One region of the Fictibacillus sp. UD genome, then DNA from elsewhere that is predicted to be linked to it. Evidence: riboswitches for the same ligand, from Rfam matches in the RefSeq annotation. Region 1 holds a riboswitch; each other region holds the start of a gene.

What was found. Region 1 has a riboswitch for cobalamin ahead of P8610_RS10310 (acyl-CoA thioesterase). Riboswitches for the same ligand answer to the same signal wherever they lie in the genome.
Region 2: it holds a riboswitch for cobalamin, as region 1 does, so the genes downstream of both, P8610_RS01900 (ribonucleoside-diphosphate reductase subunit alpha) here and P8610_RS10310 (acyl-CoA thioesterase) in region 1, are expected to answer to the same signal.
Region 3: it holds a riboswitch for cobalamin, as region 1 does, so the genes downstream of both, P8610_RS03150 (DUF4430 domain-containing protein) here and P8610_RS10310 (acyl-CoA thioesterase) in region 1, are expected to answer to the same signal.

The regions. Positions count from the first base shown of each region.
Region 1 is NZ_JARUHH010000005.1:98,072-105,705, reverse strand. Features, by position in the region: gene P8610_RS10335 (hypothetical protein) at 1-186, opposite strand, end outside; gene P8610_RS10330 (LytTR family DNA-binding domain-containing protein) at 199-636, opposite strand; gene P8610_RS10325 (ferritin-like domain-containing protein) at 853-1,602, shown strand; gene P8610_RS10320 (peroxiredoxin) at 1,615-2,286, shown strand; gene P8610_RS10315 (YbaN family protein) at 2,588-2,953, opposite strand; gene P8610_RS10310 (acyl-CoA thioesterase) at 2,985-3,461, opposite strand; cobalamin riboswitch at 3,643-3,822, opposite strand; gene P8610_RS10305 (MGDG synthase family glycosyltransferase) at 3,950-5,068, shown strand; gene P8610_RS10300 (transporter substrate-binding domain-containing protein) at 5,091-6,035, opposite strand; gene P8610_RS10295 (hypothetical protein) at 6,392-6,604, opposite strand; gene P8610_RS10290 (GH1 family beta-glucosidase) at 6,713-7,634, opposite strand, start outside.
Region 2 is NZ_JARUHH010000001.1:372,443-380,076, reverse strand. Features, by position in the region: gene comER (late competence protein ComER) at 1-613, shown strand, start outside; gene P8610_RS01905 (ribonucleotide-diphosphate reductase subunit beta) at 672-1,724, opposite strand; gene P8610_RS01900 (ribonucleoside-diphosphate reductase subunit alpha) at 1,714-3,945, opposite strand; cobalamin riboswitch at 4,072-4,277, opposite strand; gene P8610_RS01895 (3-hydroxybutyrate dehydrogenase) at 4,344-5,129, opposite strand; gene P8610_RS01890 (GntP family permease) at 5,159-6,553, opposite strand; gene P8610_RS01885 (sigma-54 interaction domain-containing protein) at 6,869-7,634, opposite strand, start outside.
Region 3 is NZ_JARUHH010000001.1:601,796-609,429, reverse strand. Features, by position in the region: gene P8610_RS03175 (ferredoxin) at 38-286, shown strand; gene serA (phosphoglycerate dehydrogenase) at 475-2,049, shown strand; gene P8610_RS03165 (hypothetical protein) at 1,992-2,207, opposite strand; gene P8610_RS03160 (histidinol-phosphatase) at 2,365-3,177, opposite strand; gene P8610_RS03155 (ECF transporter S component) at 3,421-3,951, opposite strand; gene P8610_RS03150 (DUF4430 domain-containing protein) at 3,944-4,345, opposite strand; cobalamin riboswitch at 4,691-4,874, opposite strand; gene P8610_RS03145 (ATP-binding protein) at 4,985-6,784, opposite strand; gene P8610_RS03140 (response regulator transcription factor) at 6,781-7,497, opposite strand.

The DNA.
Region 1 (7,634 bases):
CCAAAACAAATACTGAAACACCGTGACAAGAATGCTTAAGAAAAAGATTTGCACGACAAGTTCAAAAGGAATTTCCCTCACTCCCATTATGAAACCAAAAATCACATATATAATGATCCCTGCTGAGAAGAACAAACTCATCATCATTTTAAAATCGACCATAAACTCCATTGCTTTTTTCCACATACTCAGCGCCTCCTAAAATCCTAATTTTTCTTTCAGCTTAGGTACATATTGTCTGGATACGATCATATTCTCTCCATTTTCAAGCATCACTTCTACCTTGCCCCCGAATCGAGGTGTAATGGTTTTGACTTTATCCAGGTTTATGATAGTCGATTTAGTAGCCCTAAAAAGATGACCATCACCGAACATTTCTTCTACATGATAAAGTCTCATCGAAACTTCATATACGCGCTCTTTCGTATAAGCAAAATTTTTCTTATCTACAGATTCAAAGTAATAGATATCATCTGGTGAAAGCAAATAGGTTTTTTCATTTATGGAACCCATTATTTTGCGTTCAAACGATCTAAGTGACGTTAAAATTTTGATTACTTCTTCGTTCATCTCTTTACATTTCAAGACAATTTCAAGCTCTTGTGCATCGTCATTTTCTATGATGGTAATCTTCATCCTCCACCCTCCCCCGCTAATTTTTACCTTGTGGATTCAGTATATGTCAGCGAATTCCGCCAGTAAATCTCTTCCGAACTAAGCTGCGTTTTCTTATTACTAAGTTGCATGAATCGATTTTCAAGGCTGTTTCCGCAAATGAAAACAATCGAACAAACAACAAATGTTGGGCATTTGCATAGACTATGGCGACTTTATTTTTTGGAGGGTATACACATGAGCTATATGAATCCAGAACAGCAGCAACAGCAAGGCACTAGTCAGCAGCAGGCTCTGCAACTATCTCTTCAGCTTATTAAAGAGGCTGTTGCAGGAGAAAGAGAAGATCAGCTGTTTTATGAGTATTTAATTTCACAAGCACCGACAAATGAAGAGAAATTAATTATTGCATCTATACGTGATGATGAGAAAAGACATAACAAGCTTTTCAAAATGATTTATAAAGATATCACAGGTCAAGAAGTGCCACCTGCCAATGGTGAAGAGTTTCAAAAACCTAAATCGTATAAAGATGGACTTGTTAGAGCACTTTTTGGAGAACTTCGAGCTGTGGAAAAGTACCGTGTCATTAGGCAAGGACTTCCTAATCAATACTATCGAGACATTCTGTTCAACATTATTACAGACGAAATTAAGCACAGTGCTAAGTACAACTACTTATATACCTTTAACAGTCAGCCAAGTTCATCCCGTCTTCCTCAAACAGTTAGCGCACCAGAGACTCAAACTCAGAGTGTCGCAGATCAATGGGTGACCTATATTGATCCTCTTGTAAAAAGAGCTTTAAAAGAAACGGAAGAAGGGATTAACCTTACTCACTTATATCAGGAGTTTATTTTATCTGGTGTCCTGGTTGGTCAAGGGTTCACACCAGAGCAAGCCATCGAGCAAGTTGAAGAGTGGGAGAAAACAGGAGAGTCTCAGCTGCTAAAAAAGAGCAAGATGATGGGAAACCAACAAAGATAAGGAGGGAGCGAAATGGATTCTGCACAAGCATTTACAAAGCCTTTTATTGGAGATCAATTTCCGGAGACGACAGTTCATACCACCCTTGGGGAACTTGTCCTCCCAACAAGCTATCAAGGTCATTGGTTTGTCCTCTTTAGCCATCCTGGTGACTTTACCCCTGTATGTACAACAGAGTTTGTTGCCTTCCAAAAACTTATGCCTGAATTTAATAAGCTCAACACATACTTAATCGGTTTATCTGTAGAGCAGGTGTACTCTCACCTTAAGTGGATCGAGTGGATTCAGCAAAATTTAAAAGTTGAGATCACCTTTCCTATTATCGCGGACAGTCTAGGCAAATTGGCGATGAGACTTGGGATGATTCATCCTACGATGGGCACAAGAACGGTTCGAAGTGTTTATATCGTGGACCCCACAGGAAAAATTAGAATGATTCTTACGTATCCCGAGAATGTCGGGCGTAACATTAATGAGATATTGCGAGCGGTTAAAGCTTTGCAAACTGCTGATGCCAATAAGGCTGCAACACCTGCAAACTGGCCAAAAAATGAACTTATCGGAGACCGCTTAATTGTACCACCGGCTAGTACCGTTCAAGAAGCCAAAAAGCGTGCCGATCAAGCGCAATCTGGAGAAATTCAGTGTTACGATTGGTGGCTATGTTCAAAACCATTATCTTAAGGTTGAAATCATAACCGATAAAGGTGGAATTAAGCCGCCTTCATCGGTTATGTTTATTATCGTGGATATATTTCATTTAACGTGGAATTATTGAAATTAACGTGGATATATTCCTTTTAATGTGGAATTATTGAAATTAACGTGGATATATTTTTGGCTGTCCACCTATCACAAACAACCTTTTAAAACATCCTTTCCAAAAACACACATACTACATCTTTCAACACCTGCCACCGCCCTCTGCACAAAAAAAGAGCCTGCCTCAGAAAATGGTTCACTTCTTGGGTCAGACTCATTAACTTTAGGCCGTTTTAATTTTAAAAATGAAATAATAGTACTTATACAATACAATAAGAACCAAAATAACTCTTATCATGGTACTCTCAGCCATTATAAAGGCAATCGCAATCATGGAGTCTGCGAACAGGTTAATCATAATCTTTTTTCTGAGCGTCAAAGAGCGTTCCTTGATAAACTCCTCGAGGTGCTGTTTATATATAGTGGTGCCTTTAAACCACACTTCAAATTTCTTAGACCCCTTTACAAAGAAATACGATGCCAGAAGCAGAAATGGCGTTGTTGGAATCAATGGCAATACAATCCCTACCATTCCTAAACTAAGGAAAAAGAATCCCAATATCACAAATATAATATTCTTCACTTTCATTGGAATTCTCCCTCTCTTCAGGCGTTTCTTGTTAGGCGTTTGCGTTTTTATACAACAGACGCCGCTCCTTTCTTAATGGAGCACTGACAAAAAAAGCAGCCTCTTCTTCTGTTTCTGGTATCACGCTTGGTACGGGCGATGGCTTTCCATCTTGATTGATTGCTACCATTGTTAAGATAGACGTTGTGTTTAACGTTCTGTTTCCCGTCTCTAAATTCTGGCACTCTACTTTTACGTAGACTTCCATTGAAGTTCTTCCCGTTGAGATCACAACTCCCTCTAAAATGAGGATGTCGCCGACTTTAGCTGACGATAAAAAGTTTACATTATCAATGGATGCTGTTACAACCACTTTCTTGCTATGCTTCATTGCTGTTATGGCTGCAATTTCATCAATGTATGATAAAACGGTACCGCCAAAGATCGTTCCCATGTGATTGGTATCAGGGGGTAAAACCAACTTTGTTTGAATTGTTCGTGAAACGTTTGCTGACAACTGCTGTTCCATACCATACCTCTTTTCTGGAGTTTGAACACTCCTAGTTTAGTAGAGGGAGTTGGTTTAAAAACAGATTAGACGCAAATAAAAATCCATCACAAAGGATGGATTAACACGCAGCATAATAAACAGACCACAAAACAAATCTATTAAAATACCCTACGTCTTATCTTCCCAACTCCCGAAGAAGATCAACGACATAATCACGGCAGGTCTCCTGACTCGTGCCTTATGCCTACTCTAAGCCCTTCCCATCGTTAAACAGTGGATTTGCTTATTTCGTCAGCACTTACAGTTGCGGGAACAGCTCTGGATTCTCACCAGATTCCCTATTAAGTCTGCAACAGACACCATGATTACTGGATCTTATTGAATTATGAATCTCCCTTATTGTATCATTAATCATTTTTACTTTTTACAAAACATTCTTATCTCCTTCATATTGCGTTTAAAAACCCCTGTTATTCTTATTTCAAAAGAATGGGGAGGTTTTCTGATTGATACGTCCAACTGCATTAATTCTAACCGCAAACTATGGAAGCGGGCATGTTCAGGTCGCAAATGTTCTCTCCGAAGAGCTTAAGAGTAAAGGGTACGAACCTATCATTTCAGATTTATTCGGAGAGGCTCATCCAATCATGGCTCAGATTACACAGTCTCTTTTTATCAAAAGCTTCTCTCATGGCTCTTCTTTTTATAAATGGTTCTATTATGGAACGAACAAGCTGAACGCAACGACGATTACCCAGTTTTCCCGTTACTTAGGCCGCAAGCGTTTCATTGAACTGATCGAGAAACATCATCCTCGTTTCGTCATAACTACTTTCCCGCTTCATGCTGCTCCTTTTTTACTAAAAAAATCACGTTATAACATTCCGATCTATACCGTAATTACGGATTATTTCGCTCATCCTTTTTGGATTAATCCTTCTATCGACCATTATTTTGTGGCGTCTGATTCGGTTAAACAGGGTTTAATGAAACATCATGTGGATGAAAATAAAATTACTGTAAGCGGCATTCCAATTCGGTCAGGTTTCTACCAATTTATAAATAAAGAAGTGATCTTAAATAAATATGAAGTCTCTCACAGCAGCCATGTAGTTACCATTCTTGCTGGCGCACAGGGTGTCCTTAAGAATGTAAAGCAATTGGCTGAGCGTTTGCTTCAGGATCCTTCCCTAACAATCATAGTGATTTGCGGTAAGAATAATGATTTATATGAAAAACTCTTGCCAACCGCAGTTCAATATCCCGAAACTTTCCGATTGTTTGGATATGTAGAAAAGCTTCATGAAATCTTAAAACTGTCCCATTGTTTGATTACAAAACCAGGTGGTATCACCATAACAGAAGCTGCAGCCCTTAACCTGCCCCTTATCTTATATAAGCCAGTGCCAGGCCAGGAAAGTGAAAATGCAAAACATTTCCAATCACATGGAGCTGCACTAATTGCAGAATCAACAGATGAGATTGCTCATTGCGTAAAAAGGTTGGTACATAACAAACAACTGCTAGCGGACATGAAATCTGCTCTAAAGTGTATTCACCAGCCATATTCTTCTCAAAAAATTGTTCATCACGCTTTACAAGGCTATCAAAAACTCAAAGCATAGTAGCTTTGAGTTTTTGATCTCACTATTCTTGTTGACCATATATCCACTCAGATTTTAAACGGTCAAATTCTCCCTGAAGCTCCATCTCATCCATCCATAAGTTAACCCAGTTTTGGAAAACTGCATCGTTTTGGTGCATTAAATAACCTTTTTGACTTTTAGTGAAGGTATTATCAGTAAGAGCAGCATAAAGTCTCGAATCTTTCCCCGCATAATAAATAGCTTCTACACTATCTGTAATCATGACGTCTACTTCACCTCTAGCGACCATTGGCGGAATATCGAGATTATTATTTATGACAACTACTTTAGCTTGTTTAATGTGAGCATCAACAAACTTCTGATTTGTTCCTCCTGGATTCACACCAATCGTTACATCTGGACGATCAATATCTTCTAAACTTTTAAAACGTTCCTGATCTTCTTTTCGAATTAATGGAGCTTTACCATCATTCAAATACGGTTGAGTAAAGTGTGCATCTTTTTGTCGTTCTGTATTCCGGCTAATCCCGCCAACAGCAATGTCAAATTTGTTATCCAATAAATCACTCATTAGTGTTGGCCATGACGTTCTAACAAATTTAATATCTACACCAAGTTCTTTTGCCATTAACTTAGCTGCTTCGATGTCATACCCTTCATACTGTTTTGTTTCCTCGTTGTAGTATGTAAAAGGTTTATAATCTCCTGTCGTACCTACCCTGATTATTCCTTTTTTTCGAATGTAATCAAGCCTAGATTGCATATAGAATTTGTTTAATTTTACACCTTTTTTATAACCAGATGCTTCAGCAGCCTGTTCGACAGAAACATAATTCTTACCATTCATTTCAACGGTTGATAAATTTTTACCGTTCCAGTTAATCGTTCCTTCCTTATGTGCTCCAGCAAGATTAAAATTCAACCCTGCAACCACGAGGATTCCTAACAAGCAGAAAAATGCGATTTTAATCCAATTTCCTCTCATATAACACCCTCCTATAAAATGTTATTCATTAGTATAGGTGGCTTGTATGTAAGATTCAATGATTTATTCTGAATATTCTTAAAATAAGTCTTTAGTTTTACGCATAATTGCTTATGTTTTACGCCAACTAGTTCACGTTATGCTTAGGTATATTCTCTAACTCAATTTAGCCCCTGTTACGCTCAAGAATGCCCTCGTTTCACGCACATCACTATATATTAGCCTCACTGATTTTTATTTCAGCCATATATACATCCTCAAAATGAAAGCTGACTTCAAAGGTCATTTTATGCCTTTTAAGCCAGCTTTTTTAATAAAACTTATAAGAAACAATATACTTTCGAAATTCAGTAAAATTAATCTTCCTTAGCACCATCTTCTGCAATCGCTCTTAGATCGGCATAGAAAAAGTCATCGTTGCACAAAGGTGAATGTTCGTTTTCAGTTTTGTATTTATCAACAATTTCTTTCAGTTCACCAACATCCCCTTTTGCATTTATGATCTCAACAAGCTCATTCAACCCGGCTGATGTTTCTTGATCGATTCTTTCTTCTTTATCATCCTTCATCAATATCCCTCCTATGTTTATTTATCTTCCCCACACAGGAAAATTCTACACAGAATAAAAAGCCCCTAACTAAAGTCAGGGGCTACACGGTGAATCAGATTTTATGGATTAGCTAACCGTAACAGCATCGGTATCTTTACTGCTGTTATGATTGCCTCTGTTTTTTACAATCTCCGCATATCGGTACGCACTGTCTTTCCAGATTCTCTCCTGAGTATCGAAGTCTACGTAGATGATTCCGAAGCGCTTGTCATAACCGAAACTCCACTCAAAATTATCCATTAGTGACCATAGGTAGTAGCCTTCAATATTCATTCCTTCGTCGTTTAGGTCTGAAACAGCTTGCAGATGCTTCTCGATATAATCTACACGATCTTTATCATGCACTCTTCCATTCTCAAGAGTATCATCAAAAGCTGCACCGTTTTCAGTGATATAAATAGGAAGATCCGTGTAATCTTGGCGAAGTCTTCTGATCAGATCTTTAAATTCTTCCGGAGCGATATCCCAGCCCATGCCTGTCTTTTCATAATCAGAATGAGCTCCTTTATGCAAGAAGTCATTTGCTGCTGAAAATTCCACATAGCCTCTGCTGTAATAGTTAATGCCAAAGAAATCACAAGCCGTAGAGATGATTCCCATGTCATCACTTTGAATAAAGTCATAAGAGTGAACATATTTGGAAAACAGATTCATCATGTCAACCGGGTACTGCCCTTTAAATACAGGATCTAAAAACCATCTGTTTGAGTAGCCGTCTGCATTATTAGCAGCAAGCTGATCGTTTGCAGAATCCGATTTAGCATACATCGGCGATAGATTCAGCGTGATTCCAATCGGCGTTTTGGACTGCATTTCATTCTTTAGCCATTGAACTGCTTTTCCGTGTGAAAGAAGCATGTGGTGAACAGCTCGAACGGCTTCATCCATATTTGTATGACCCGGTGCATGGAATCCTTGATGATAGCCTAAGAAACCAGCACACCACGGTTCGTTATGCGTGATCCATGAGTCGACTTCAGCATCAAGC
Region 2 (7,634 bases), on a different contig from region 1:
TTATTCGCTGCTGTCTACCAACAAAAACAATATTTCTAAACATCAGTTAGTCGTGTCGATCACAAGTCCTATTTCCTGTGAACAGCTTGAAGATGTAGTAGAATGCAATGTTGCCAGAGCCATCCCGAGCATCAATAACCGAGCATTATCCGGATCATCTCTCCTATCTTTCGGAAAAAATTGTCACTCTGATTATAGGGAGAAGCTCCTTTCATTAATGGCCTATATTTCTACGCCGCTTGTTATTGATGAGAATATAACTCGGATCTCCTCGGATATCGCTAGCTGCGGTCCTGCATTTATAGGCTACGTCCTGCAATGTTTCATTAACTCTGCGGTTAATCAAACAGACATAACAAAAGCTCAAGCAACTCAGCTTGCTAGTGACATGATCATCGGCATGGGAAAATTACTAGAAAAAGATATTTACACATTGCCTACACTCATACAGAAAGTGTGTGTAAAGGGCGGTATTACAGGAGAAGGAATAAAGATTTTAAGCAACGAGGTTGACGAAGTGTTTGATCATGTTATTAAACGGACACATGAAAAATACTATGAAGAGTGTGAAAAAGTGAGTCAGCAGTTTGAAGTGAAGGAAGAACTGAAATAAGGTTTATTGTCATTATAAACAATCAAATGAAAAAAGCCGGAATGAATTTCCCGGCTTTTTATAGTTCATCAAACCCATTTTCATCAGATACCTTAGTGTATTGTCTCGATTTCTGCTCAAAAAAATCACTTTTTCCAGCATTCACATCAGAATATGCTTTGATCCAAGGAAGAGGGTTTTTATTATGCTGTGGATATATCTTTTCAAACCCGAGCTCATTTAGACGTTTATTTGCCATAAACTTAATATACGCTTCTAAATCAGAAGCATGGATGCCATCGAACGAATTTCCTATAATATAATTACTCCACTTAATTTCCAGCTCAGCAGCTTTTTTGAAAGTACTCTTAGCAAACATCTCAAGTTCTTCGTCTTTCAAGTGCGGATATTCAGCTAAGACTGCTTTAAATACTTGGCAGAATAAATAAACGTGCAGCTGTTCATCTCTATTAATATAGTTAATCATCGTTGAAGTAGAGACCATCTTTTGATTTCTAGCTAAATTATAGAAAAAACTGAATCCCGAATAAAAATTTAATCCTTCTAGAATCACATCGTAAATAATAGACTTTAAAAATGTTTCAGGGCTGGGGTGATGAAGAAACTCCTCATAGCCTTGCACAATAAAATCGTTGCGTTCTCTTAGAACAGCGTCTGTCTTCCAATACTCAAAGATTTCATCTTGCTTCGCCTTAGGAACCAACGAAGACAATACGTATGAATACGACTGATTATGAATGACTTCTTGAAAAGATAGGGTCGCCATGAGTGCAGCTAGACTCGAATCTGTTAAATAGGCTGCTACTCTGCTTGAATAATCGGTTTGTACACTATCTAAAAAAGCTAACAATCCAATAATTTTATTAAAGGTATCTTGCTCTTTTTCAGATAGATTTACATATTGTTTGCTGTCGCTAGACATATTGATCTCAAAAGGCGTCCAAAAATTAGATAACATATTTTTATACAGCGGATATGCCCATTTGTATCTTACGTCGTCCCAGTTCAGTATATTAGAGCTTCTACCATTGATAATACCCGTAGAAGCGTTAGGCGCTTCCACATCATAGATTTTTCTCTTCTGCAGATGTTCGGCAGCTTTAACTTTCACAGCTTTCACATCCTTCCAGCTCAATTGATGTAGATCTCGTATAATAGGTAGTCTTCAACCCTTTTTGGAAGCTCAACATATGCAGATCAAGCAGCTCTTTCGCTTTTATATTGTGATTAACATAAAGGTTAAACGAAATGGATTGATCCACATGTCTTTGTCTTACAGCATTCTGCTTGATACTCCAAGTTTGATCAATAAGAAAAGCAGATTTATAGAACCACGTTGTCTCAATACTCAGATCGGGTGCTGTTACTGGAATCTTATAATTCTTTTTTTCTTCTGAATAAAACTTTTTAAAGATCGGATCAACACTAGGCGTTGAATTTGCAATAATTGACGTAGAAGAATTTGGGGCAACAGCAATAAGATATCCATTTCTTAAGCCGTGCACTCTTACTCTTTCTTTTAAGCACTCCCACTCTTCAGAAGAATACCCTCGCTTTAAAAAATAGTCTCCATTGGCCCAGTCTGACCCATCAAATGCGGGATACTTTCCTTTTTCTTTTGCGAGCTCACAACTAGCACTTATTACATAGTAATTGATTATTTCATAAAGTTTGTCTGCATAAGATACCGCTTCATCACTTTCCCATTTGATCCCCTCTTTTGCAAGAAGATGATGCCATCCGAATGTCCCTACCCCTATTGCTCTGTATTTTTGATTAGTAAGCATTGCTTGAGGTACATCAATACGGTTAAGATTGATCACATTATCGAGCATTCTGATCTGAATATCAATTACTCTTTTTAACACATTATCTTGAATTACCTTAGCGAGAGAAAGCGACGATAAGTTACATACCACAAAATCTCCTGGTGTTTTTCTGATAAGAATTTCTCCATCTTCAGTCTCTTCAGAAGAAACGACGGTTGCGGACATGTTTTGCATAATCTCTGTACACAGGTTAGAAGCATAGATCATTCCTAGATGAGTATTGGGATTTAAACGGTTGACCGTATCGCGATAAAACATAAAAGGAGTTCCCGTCTCTAGCTGAGATTTCATGATACGTTTCATGATTTCAATTGCCGGTACACATTTTTTAGAAAGTCTATCGTCTTCAAGACACTCCGTATATTTTTCTCTGAAGCTTCCCATGCCCTTTGTTTCGTCAAAGAAATCCTCCAATGAGTATCCCTTTACCTTTCTTATTTCATGGGGATCAAACAGATGCCACTCTCCCCGTTTCTCAACTTGTTCCATGAATAGATCCGGAAGACATACTCCTGTAAACAGGTCATGTGTTCTCATTCGCTCATCACCATTATTTAACTTTGCATCTAAAAATTCTAAAATATCTTTATGCCATATATCTAGGTAAACGGCAATCGCTCCTTGCCTTTGTCCTAGTTGATCAACAGAAACTGCAGTATTGTTTAACTGCTTCATCCATGGAATAACACCTGATGAATTCCCTTTAAATCCTTTAATATCTGAGCCTCTCGCACGAATCTTACCAAGATAGATTCCTAGTCCTCCACCGCCTTTAGAGACGGTTGCTGCATCGGTATTCGAATCGAAAATCCCTCTAAGACTGTCGTCGATCGTATCAATAAAGCATGAGCTAAGCTGGCCAAAACTTTTACCTGCATTAGCTAGGGTCGGGGTTGCAACCGTCATATATAAATTAGAAAGTGCCCAATAAGCTTCTTTCACTTGTTGAAGCCTATTCGTTTTATCCTCGTCTCTCATTAAATACAAAGCAATCAGCATCCACCGTTCTTGAGGCAGTTCATAAATCTCATTATCAAACCCTTTTGCCAAATATCGGTCAGCCAGCGTTTTCAACCCTATGTATGTAAAAAGCTTATCTTTAGCTGGATCTATCATTTTTTCAGCTTCTTCAATTTCTTGCTCATTATAACAGGTTAGGATCGTAGAATCGTAGATATTCAAGCCCACTAATTTTTGAATTAATCCACACAGATTTGAATAGGGGGGATTCTCTAATTCTCCTCTGTTACGTCTTACTTCTTCATATAGCTGCCTCAAATAAATCTGTGCCGCTACAAACGTCCAATCAGGTTCTTCTGCAGTTAAACCATTTAATGCTTCCATCACTAATTGTCTGAATAGAGATGCAGAATCGTTTGTTTCAGTTTCACTTTCTAGTTTTTCAGCTCTTTCTAAAAATGCCTTCGCTTCTATTCCTGGGAAATTCTCGACACATTCTCTTAACCACTCCCCGAGTAAAGAGTTTGCAGCTGTCATTTTCATTGTTCAAACACTCCTTAAATCATAATAAAAACCCCCTTCCATCAGGAAGAGGGTGAAAGAAACGTGTGATTGCTGCAAGAATACCTTTATACAGTCACTGTTCTTTCTCCCAATCCCCGAGGAAAAGAAAATAGGAGTATTTCAGGCAGGTCTACTGGCTTTTGCTTCTTCCTACTTTGGGCCTTCCCATACAGCAGCCATAATACTTATAGCTAATCTGTACAGTGGCTATTCCATTTCGTCCACAATTACAGTTGCGGGGACAGCTTCGGTTTTACACCGAATTCCCTTTTAAGCCGGAAACTTCCGGCACCTAAATTCTCCATATATAGGTTTGTATTATTTACTCTGACACTAAATATAGTAAATGTCAATTAAATCTATAAAATTATTCTTTTTTATTGAGCCACATATCCGCCATCAATCACAATAGCCTGCCCTGTAACACCTTTTGCATTTTCACTAGAAAGAAACAGGGTATAATCGGCAATTTCTTGAACATCAAGCAAGCGTTTTTGAGGAACAAGCGGATAGATCACTTCTTCCAAAACTTTTTCGAGTTCAACGTTTCTAGTTTTTGCAAGATCCTCAAGCTGCCCTCTTACAAGGGGTGTATCAACATAACCAGGGCAAACAGCATTAACAGTTATGCCATGTGGTGCACCTTCTAAAGCTGCTACTTTAGTTAATCCGATTACTCCATGCTTTGCACTATTATAAGCGGATTTTCCAGCAAAACCGACTAATCCATTTATTGATGCCATGTTGATAATCCGTCCGAACCCTTGTTTTTTCATGATCGGAAACACATGTTTTGTAGCAATAAAAGGAGCAGTAAGCATTACAGAAATCAACTGCTGAAACTTTTCAGTAGGGAACTCTTCTAGTGGTGATACGTATTGTAATCCAGCGTTGTTGATCAGGATATCAATCCGATTATAATGTTGAAGAGCTTGATCCAATGCGTTTGTTATGTCTTCCTCTTTTGTAACATTGCACCCTAGCCCGATGGCATCATGGCCATTACGTACCAAAACTTCAGCTGACTCTTTTGCCTTCTCATCATTAAGGTCACTGATTACGACCTTTGCACCTTGTTCAGCAAACGCTTTAGCTAATTGCAGCCCGATCCCGCTTGCAGCTCCAGTAATAAAAACAACTTTTTTTTCTACGAAGGATCTCATGAATGACTACTCCTTTTCTTTCATAATTCTTATACGATACCAAGACCATAGTAAAGTCCAATAATGACAAATACAGCTACTGTTTTAATAATTGTCATTGCGAAAATATCAATATAAGCCTGTTTATGAGTTAATCCTGTAACAGCTAACAGTGTAATTACGGCTCCATTGTGAGGAAGAGTATCCATCCCGCCGCTCGCCATAGAAGCAACACGGTGAAGGACTTCTGGATCAATGCCTAATTTATTCGCTTGTGCGATATACGTTTCACTCATTGTTGCGAGCGCTATACTCATACCGCCTGAGGCTGATCCTGTAATCCCAGCTAAAGTTGTAGTCGTCACTGCTTCATTTATTAACGGATCTTTAATTGTATTTGACATGGCTGTATTCACTGCCGTAAAACCTGGAAGTGCTGCAATTACTCCCCCAAACCCATACTCTGATGCTGTATTTAGAGTGGCAAGCAAAGCACCGCCAATCGATAAGTTGATACCTTTATTAAAGTTGTTTTTAATTCTTTTAAATGAGAACAGAAGTACCGTAACGATACCAATAATCAATGCACCTTCAACTGCCCAAACTGCAGCAAGTGTCGGAATCTGGATCGCGGGTACATTCTTCATACCAATGGCAGAAAAGTCAAAAGTTGTTCCGTAATACTTAGGAATAAGAACCGTGAACCATTTGTTGAAGACTCCTACCAAAATGAGTGGAAGGATCGCAATAAATGCGTTCGGAAGGTTTTCAGACTCTAGTTTTTCAGGCTCGTTGCTGTGCCCCGTCCCATAGCCTTCTCCCTTTGCTGCCGCTTGTCTTCGTCTCCATTCCAAGTAAACCATACCAATAATAAAGACAAACATTCCCCCAATAAAGCCAAGCCACGGCGCTGCCCATGTTGTCGTTCCAAAGAATGACGTTGGGATGATATTCTGAATCTGAGGACTGCCTGGAAAAGCATCCATCGTAAAGGTAAAAGCACCTAACGCGATGGTTCCAGGTATAAGTCTTTTTGGAATATTTGCCAGTCTAAAGAGTTCTGCTGCGAACGGATAAAGAGCAAAGGCAACTACGAATAATGATACGCCTCCGTAAGTTAGAATGGCTCCAACGAGCACAATAGCAAGCATCGCTCTGGATGGTCCGATCAATTTGATAACAAACTGCGTAATGGATTTTGCAAACCCTGACATCTCAATAACCTTTCCGAATATTGCTCCTAATAAGAAGACTGGAAAGTATAGCTTAATGAATCCAACCATCTTCTCCATAAAAACCCCAGAGAAAAACGGAAGTACATGTCCTGGTTCTGTTAGCAGCACAGCAAAAAGTGCTGCAATCGGTGCAAATAAGATAACACTAAATCCTCTATACGCTACAAACATTAAGAAAAATAATGCCAATAAAATAATAATAATGTCCATTTCTATTCCCCCATTTCTTACGTTCTCGTATCCTTTGAAGCGCTTTCATTTTACTGTGGCATCAGCACCTTTCCTTATAAACTACACCCCGTAATGTAATGCAAGTTCCATGCCAACATGAAAATTCCTTTATTCAGGTCACAGTAAAGCATTTTTTCCGAAAAAGCGGAACATTAAGCTAATAAAGTTTCTTGCAAAAATAAATATTGCTGTAAAGAATGTTTCCAAAGCTACTAATCTATTCATTTTATTAACATTATGAATAATTCCGGAAAAACGGAAAGTGATTCCGTTTTTCCGGAAGATGAGTGCGAATTAACGAATATTGTACTTTTTGATTTTATCGTACAAATTTGTCTTCCCTATACCTAGTTGTTGAGCGACACTCTTAATATCACCATTCATCTTCTCTAGATAATAAGAGATAACGTTCCTTTCTGTTTCTTGCACATGTTCTTTAAGTGTCATTACTGTTTTATGTACACCTAATTTTTCTTTTAGAAAATCCGGAAAAGAATCAATCGTCAATCGATCACTCAGTGTAAGCTGAATAGCTGCTTCTACGAAATTTTTAAGTTCTCTAGCATTTCCAGGCCATTCATATTCTAGAAAAGCTTCTTTTACATCATCATCAATACTGAGGATTCTTTTACCTGTCACTTTGCAATTCATCACTATAAAATTTTCTGCCAAAGGCCAAATATCTTCTTTTCGTTCACGAAGAGGAGGTACCTTAATCTGTAGCACATTAATACGATAGAATAGATCTTCCCGAAATTTGTTTTCCATAATTAGCTTTTCAAGAGGACGGTTTGTGGCTGCGATCACTCTAACATTTACCTTCTGAGTATGTACAGCACCAACAGGCTCTACCTCTTTCTCTTGAAGTACACGAAGCAGCTTGATCTGCATACTTTGAGGGAGATCCCCAATTTCATCTAAAAATAATGTTCCCCCATCTGCAAGCTGAAACTTTCCTAATTTCCCGCCTTTTTTTGCTCCCGTAAAAGCGCCTTCTGAATAACCGAATAATTCCGACTCAAATAAATGCTCAGGTACCGCGCCACAATTGAGCTTTATG
Region 3 (7,634 bases), on a different contig from region 1:
GCGGGTATTTTTTTCAATTCCTTAGGAGGTATTCACTATGCCAAAGTATACGATTGTTGACAAAGAAACTTGTATCGCATGTGGAGCATGCGGAGCTGCAGCACCAGACATTTACGATTATGACGACGAAGGAATTGCGTTTGTAACTCTAGACGATAACCAAGGAATCGTTGAAATTCCGGATGTATTGTTAGAAGATATGCAAGACGCTTTTGAAGGCTGTCCTACAGACTCCATTAAAGTTTCTGAAGAGCCTTTTGATGGTGATGCATTAAAATACGAATAGTACCAAGTTTTCACCAAACCCTCTTTTCAGAGGGTTTTTTCTTTATTTTATTAAGGATGATTCTCATTGTCAATTAGTTTTCTAATAATGAAACCGCTATCATAAAAATCGTGGTTGTACCCTTCTTCAGAATGTGTTAAATTATCAAAATATTGATACTACTTATACAAAAATCAAGGGGTGGAACTGTGACAGCAACCATATTAGTATGTGATGGAATTACGAGCGATGGAGTTGAACCATTAGTAAAGCTTGAAGGCGTAGAACTTATCTTTGGAAAGCTAGAAGATTTCGAGCAACCTGAAAACATTCATGGCATCATGGTAAGAAGTGCAACGAAGATCACTGAAGCAGTCTTAGAAAAATTGCCTGAACTTCGGATTGTTGCTCGTGCTGGTGTGGGTGTTGATAACATCGATATTAATGCTGCTACTAAAAGGGGTGTTCTTGTCGTTAACGCACCTGAAGGAAACACCATTTCAACGGCTGAACACACTTGGGCAATGATGATGTCTTTAGTACGCAATATTCCCCAGGCTAATCAATCGGTTAAACAAGGCGAATGGAATCGTAAGAAGTATACAGGTCAAGAACTATACCAAAAAACACTCGGGATAATTGGTATGGGACGAATTGGTTCTGAACTTGCAAAGCGTGCGAAAAGCTTTTCCATGAATGTCCTTGTTTTTGATCCTTATTTTTCTGCTGAGAAGCAAAAAGAGCTATCTGTTACTTCCGTTGACCTTGACACACTTATTCAACAAAGTGACATTATGACCGTTCATACCCCGCTTACAAAGGATACCCGTAAACTATTAAATTATGAGAATTTAAAACATGCAAAAAAAGGTGCATTTGTTCTAAACTGCGCACGTGGAGGCATCATTGACGAAGAAGCACTTCTCCATTATTTAGATAACGGTCACCTTTCTGGCTGTGCACTGGATGTGTTTGAACAAGAACCCCCTGTAAGCCGTTCGTTGATTGATCATCCTAATGTCATTGTAACTCCGCATATTGCAGCTTCAACTGTACAGGCACAGAAAAATGTGGCATACATGGCAAGTGATGAAATTAGATCCTATCTCTTAAATCAGCCATTAAAACATGCTGTGAATTTCCCATCACTATCTAAAGACACCTATGAAAAGCTGATCGCTTATTATGATTTTTCCAACCTTCTTGGTTCGTTTACAACTCAATTTTTCAAAGAACCTGTTTCAGAGATTTCTATAGGCTACGGAGGATCATTATCAGAAACTGATACGACTTCACTCACACGCAGCTTTCTTTGCGGATTTTTAAAAACGAGACTTGACCGGCCAGTTAACGATGTTAACAGTATGGTCGCAGCGAAAGAACAAGGTATAGTGGTTGGAGAAAAACATGGAACAGCTGACCATGGTTATCCAAACATCATTCATGTAAAAGTAACTGGCGTCAAAAAGATATTTACGCTTTCTGCAACACTCGTTAAAGGGTTCGGCGGCCGAATTATTCAGCTAAACGGCTACACGGTAGACTTTGTTCCTCAAGGTTCACTTTTGTACATTGAACACAGAGACACTCCAGGAATCATCGGAAAAGTTGGGGCATTTTTAGGTGAAAGAAATATTAACATCGCTACGATGCACGTTGGAAGAAAATCAGCTGGCGGAGAAGCGATGATGGTTTTAACATTTGACACCCAACTGCCGGAATCTACTCAAAAAGAGCTTGCAAGTATTGAAGATCTTCTTGTTTGTAAACCGTTAGACTTGTAAGTATAAAAGACAGGCTGTTTTCGTAAACTTTGTTGCTCATGAAAGTGGTTGATTTCCGTTTCAGATGCTCCCTTTCCGCGGGGCAGGTGGTGAGCCACATTCGTACGTTTCACTTTTAAGTGTCTCACCTGCCCGCCTGTCCCGCAGGAGTCTCGCATCTTACACTCCAATCAACAATCTTAGAAGACAACATTTGAAAGCAACAACCTTTTAGAAAAAAGTGTTTAGAAAAGAGCCAATAGAAAAAAGCTCTGCATTGAAATCATTCTAAAGCAGAGCTTTTTTGAGTTTTTGATTACGTTTTAAGAGTTTTACTTACCCTAATTCTACTTCTTTCCTCTCTCCGCCTCTAAACGTCATGAGTTTCGTGTATCCCGTCTCTTTGGCTAGCGTAATGGATGCTTCATAGTTTTCTCCAACCTGATGAGGTTCGTGAGCGTCTGACGAAAGTACGATCGGAATTCCTTTCTTGTAACAGAGTGAAAGGAGTTCGGGTTCAGGATACAGCCTCCCAACCGGTTTCCGCAGTCCAGCAGACGAGATCTCTACACATGTCTTTGAACGGCTTAAAGCATCTGTAACACGGTCATACTGTTCATATAAGAAGTCTTGATCGGCAGGAACATAGTTAAAGATCTTCACAAGATCAAGATGCCCCACGATATCAAATAAGTTACTTTCAGCAAGCGTAACGATCTGATCATAATAAGCACGATACGTTTCATAGAGATCACGACGATCCCATTCTTTTCGGTACTCTGCCAAATCTATTCCAAAATCGTCTACCCAGTGAACAGATCCGATCACATAATCAAACGGATAAGATTTGATAAACGCAGCCATTTCCTCATGACTGCCTGGTGTATAGTCCATCTCTATAGACATTCTTACGTCCATTCCAAGTTGATCAGCTTGTTTAAACAAGTTCACATAATCGTCCATCTTGTAATAGCGTCTTTCTTCCATCCATGGTTTTGATACAATGTTCTTTGTTTCATAAAAATGATAAGCGTGTTCTGAAATTCCAAACTCTTGTATCCCTTTTTCTCTTGCTGTGTCTACAAATTGTTTTAGATAGTCGATTGTTAAAGTGCCTTTTTCCAGATGAGAATGGTAATCCGTTAGCATATTAATCTCCTTTTTTAAAACGTTTTACCATATGTATCATGAATATCTGTTTCAATCAAGAGTTTATGCTCCTAATTTAACTCCAATAAATAATACGCTAAGGCACATCATTAAAAACATCACTGCAAAAAAACGGTTTAAATAGTCTCTCATTTTGTCCTCCTTTAGAAAAGTTAAATCAACTTTATCATCCTATTCAAATAAGACTTATTTTGAACCATTTTTTTGCAGAAAAAAAGCTCCCTATTCAAAGGCAGCTTTCTTGTTCATATCTTTATTAATTTGATGCTCCATTACGTAAAGTAGCGGTTTATAAAGTACTACAAAGAATACCACATTTCCAATCGCATGATTAAGGTCAAACGGCAGCCCAGCTATATAATATGGCCAAAATTTTTGCATGATAATTCCGCCCATTATAACCGACATGATGAAACCGAATAAAAATCCACAGAAACCAGCATATAAAGGTAAAATCATCCACGGTATGTTGTGACGGTATCGACCTATCAGGCCGCTCATCACGGCAATAAGACCCCAAGCAATCATCTGACCGAACGACCATAAGCCGTGGCCTAAAACTAGGTTTGTGGTTAGTGTACTCAAGATAGCAAGCAGCAGTCCGTGAATAGGACCTAGTACAAATGATGCCAAAATCAATATAGTTGTGTTTGGCTGAACGTTTGGTATCATTGCAAACCAGATTCGCCCTACAGTTAAAAGAGCAGCTAACAAAGCAATGATCGTCATTCTTCTAATACTGAGATTATTCATATTTATGGAAGTCGAACTCTAAAGAATCTCCCGGCTTTAAAGTGATTTCCTTTGCGCCTTTCATTGCTTCCTCACCATTCACAGAAAAGAACCATGATGTTTTATCCTTTTCATTTCCCTCAATTCCTTCAATACTGCTTATAAATGCACCATCGAATTGAGTTTTGATATCAAAGTTATCTTGCATCACGTTCATAATTGTTGCACCTTTTGTTATATCCACTTTCTTCTCTGTTACCTTTTCTTTTCCATTATCTTTAGTGATCTGAACCGTGACTTGTTCTTTTTTTGTTTCCTCTTGTTTTGGCTGATCCGTGTTTTCCTTTACTTCAGTCGTTCCACAGCCAACCAGTATCATGATCATTGTTGTAAATACTAAAAGTAGTTTTTTCATCATTTTACCTCTTTCTTGTCTTGAGTTAAGGTTTTTCTCAAATCATGTTGCTCTTGAAAGAGTTGATATCCGTTTCAGGTGCTTCGCTTTCCGCAGGGCGTGCGGTGAGCCTCCTGCCGCAAACCGCGATTAGGAGTCTCACCTGTCCCGCTCGTCCCGCTGGAGTCTCACACCTTCCTCTACAATCAACTTTTCAATAAAGATTCAGGAAAAACCCATAAATTTAGTGAATTTACGTATAACTAAAAAAATCCCCTTCGTCTACGAAGGAGATTAATAGTATACAGGCAGAAAACAGCAGCCGGCTCTCCGGCACTGTTAAACACCCCCCTATCCTCGTAGGTCATGTCATGTAACAAACAGGCAGGTCTCCTGGCTCTTGATCATCGTCTCCTATCGCCTTCCCGTATTAACAGTGGCGAAACTATAGGATTCTCACAATTACAGTGGCGGGACCGCAACGGCATTTAACCGTTTTCCCTATTAAGCGTGTCCAATACTGGACTGCACCTGTTTAACACTTATGAATTTTTTGAAAACACAATTCTTATTATAACGTAATGGAGAAATTTGTGAAATCTTTTTTTATATCATTTTTTGTTCCTTATGAAACAAGATTAATCGGGGTGTATTGCTAATTTATTTCAACGTTCGCGGAATAACAAAGGAAAATGTCGTACCTTCATTGTTTTTGCTGTGAACGCTGATCTGTCCTCCATGTGCTTCTACGATGTTTCTTGCTATGGCTAGTCCTAGACCAGTACCACCGGATTTCCCTCTCGTTCTAGCTTTATCCCCTTTATAAAAACGTTCAAATACAAACGGTAAATCTTCTTCTTTGATCCCAGATCCATTATCGCTCACATAAAACTTAACGTTCTGTTCGCTCACACCAATCGACAGATTTACAAATCCACCTTGTGCCGTATGGCGAATAGCATTATCAATTAAATTGGTTAACACTTGTTCAATTCTGTCTGGATCTACTTCTATTTGATCTTGATGGGAGTCCAGGTTACCGTCAATAGAAAGATTTAACTGAATATCTCTGTCTTTGGCAGGTCCTTGGAATTTACGCACGATTCTTTCTGCAAAAGGCACAATCGCAAGAGAGGCGTAGTGAAGTTTCATGTGTCCTGCTTCTAGTCTAGCGAGATCGAGCAGCTCGTTAACAAGCCTGCCCATTCGTTTTGATTCATCTAAAATGATGCCAGCAAGCTCTTTTTTCTCTTCTTCTGATTCTGCAATATCATCTACGATCGCTTCACTATATCCTTGCAGCATAGCAATCGGAGTTTTCAACTCGTGAGAAACATTGGCAACAAAATCTTCTCTTAACTTATCCATTCGGCGTTCTTCCGTCATATCACGTAGTACTGCGACGGCACCTCTAATAAGGGATTGATCATATAATGGTGTCATCACGACTACCCATGAGCGGCCTTGAATCGCAATCTCTGTCATCTGCTCACTCTCAAGTGAGACAACTTGCTGAAAAAGCTGTCTGACAGCTTCAGGAACATTTCCGTTCACTTCAGTCTTCATCCCTGATTCATAATAAAACGCTTGTAAAAAGCGATCGGCAGGAGGATTTGTAACTAAAATGTTCATCTTCCTGTCAAAGGTAATCACACCGTCCGCCATAGAACTTAACACACTTGTCAGCTGTTCTTTTTCTTGATTCAGCGCTGTGATGTTATTTTTTAATTGACGTCCCATACGATTGAACGTCATTCCAAGTTCACCGATTTCATCATGTGTTAAAATCGGCACTTTCATATCAAATTCACCTTTAGCTACAGACGTTGCAGCTTCTCGCATTCTTCTTAACGGCGCCGTAATCCGGGTTGATAGGAAAAAAGCAAAAACTGTAGTTAAGATGATAGCTATACCAGCTGCTAAGAAAATCAAATATTTTGTGTGATTGGTTGTCTTTTTCACATTTTCAATCGACTGATAAACATATACTCCACCTTTAGTATTTCCGGCTTCGTACGGTTCTCCATAAATAATCATTGTCTGCTTGGACTCATCATTTTTGTCCACTACAGGAAAATCTCCATTCACGTAGATCTTCTTTCCGTTTTCCGTAACCGTAGAAAGTTTATCGTTTTGATTAAATACGGAAACTGGTATGTACGGTGCATTATCATACAAGTTTTGAGACATGAATGAATCCTGGTTTTCATCAATGATCATGATGGACATAGAATAAGCTTCAGCCATCTCACTCGTAATGCGGATTGCTTCTTCCCTATTCTCATCACTTTCCATAATGAGTACAAGCCGGTCTGCCATCTTAGTTAACTGTTCGCGTGCTTGGCTATCGTAAAACGTTTCAAAGAACTGAGTGAGCAGAATGGTTAATAAGGTAAGTACAACGGAGACTAACAATAAAATCGTTATCCAAAGCTTACCAACTACACTTCTCCAGATCATTCATTTCCCGCCTCAAATTTGTAGCCTACTCCCCAAACGGTTGCAATCATAGAAGCTGCATCAGGAGACACTTTATTTAGTTTTTCACGAAGTCTTTTTACATGTGTATCGACTGTTCTTAGATCACCAAAAAACTCATAATTCCATACATCTTTAAGCAATTGTTCACGTGCGTAGACTTTATCAGGTGTTTTTGCTAAGTAATACAGCAATTCATACTCTTTAGGAGTTAGATTCACCTCTTTGCCTCCTGCTGTCACACGGTGTGCATCGTGATCAATCGTGAGGTGTTTAAATACCACTACATTTTTAGCCACAGTCTCTGTTTGAAGGAACTTAGTAGGTGAAGATCTTCTTAATAGTGCTTTTACACGTAAGATGACTTCCCTCGGGCTGAAAGGCTTTGCAATATAATCATCCGTGCCTGCTTCAAACCCTTGAATACGGTTAAGTTCTTCGCCTTTTGCTGTTAACATGATGACTGGTGTAGCTTTCTTTTCTCTTAACTTCTCACAAACTTCAATGCCATCCATCCCTGGGAGCATGAGGTCGAGCAAGATAAGATCAAAGTTAATAGATACAGCCATCTGAAGAGCATCCTCACCATTTTCAGCTTCATGCACTTCATAGTTTTCTCGTTCCAGATACATCGTTAATAGTTTGCGAATTCTTTCTTCATCATCAACAACCAGTATTTTAGCTTCTGTATCCATATTCAATCCTCCATATCTAATCATGATAAGCACGTCTTTATATCCTGCTTCTATCATACATGAAACAAAGCGCTGCAAACAAACAGGACACGTATATCTAATCTCTTTTTTCGTAAGCTGTTAAACTTTGATGTTAT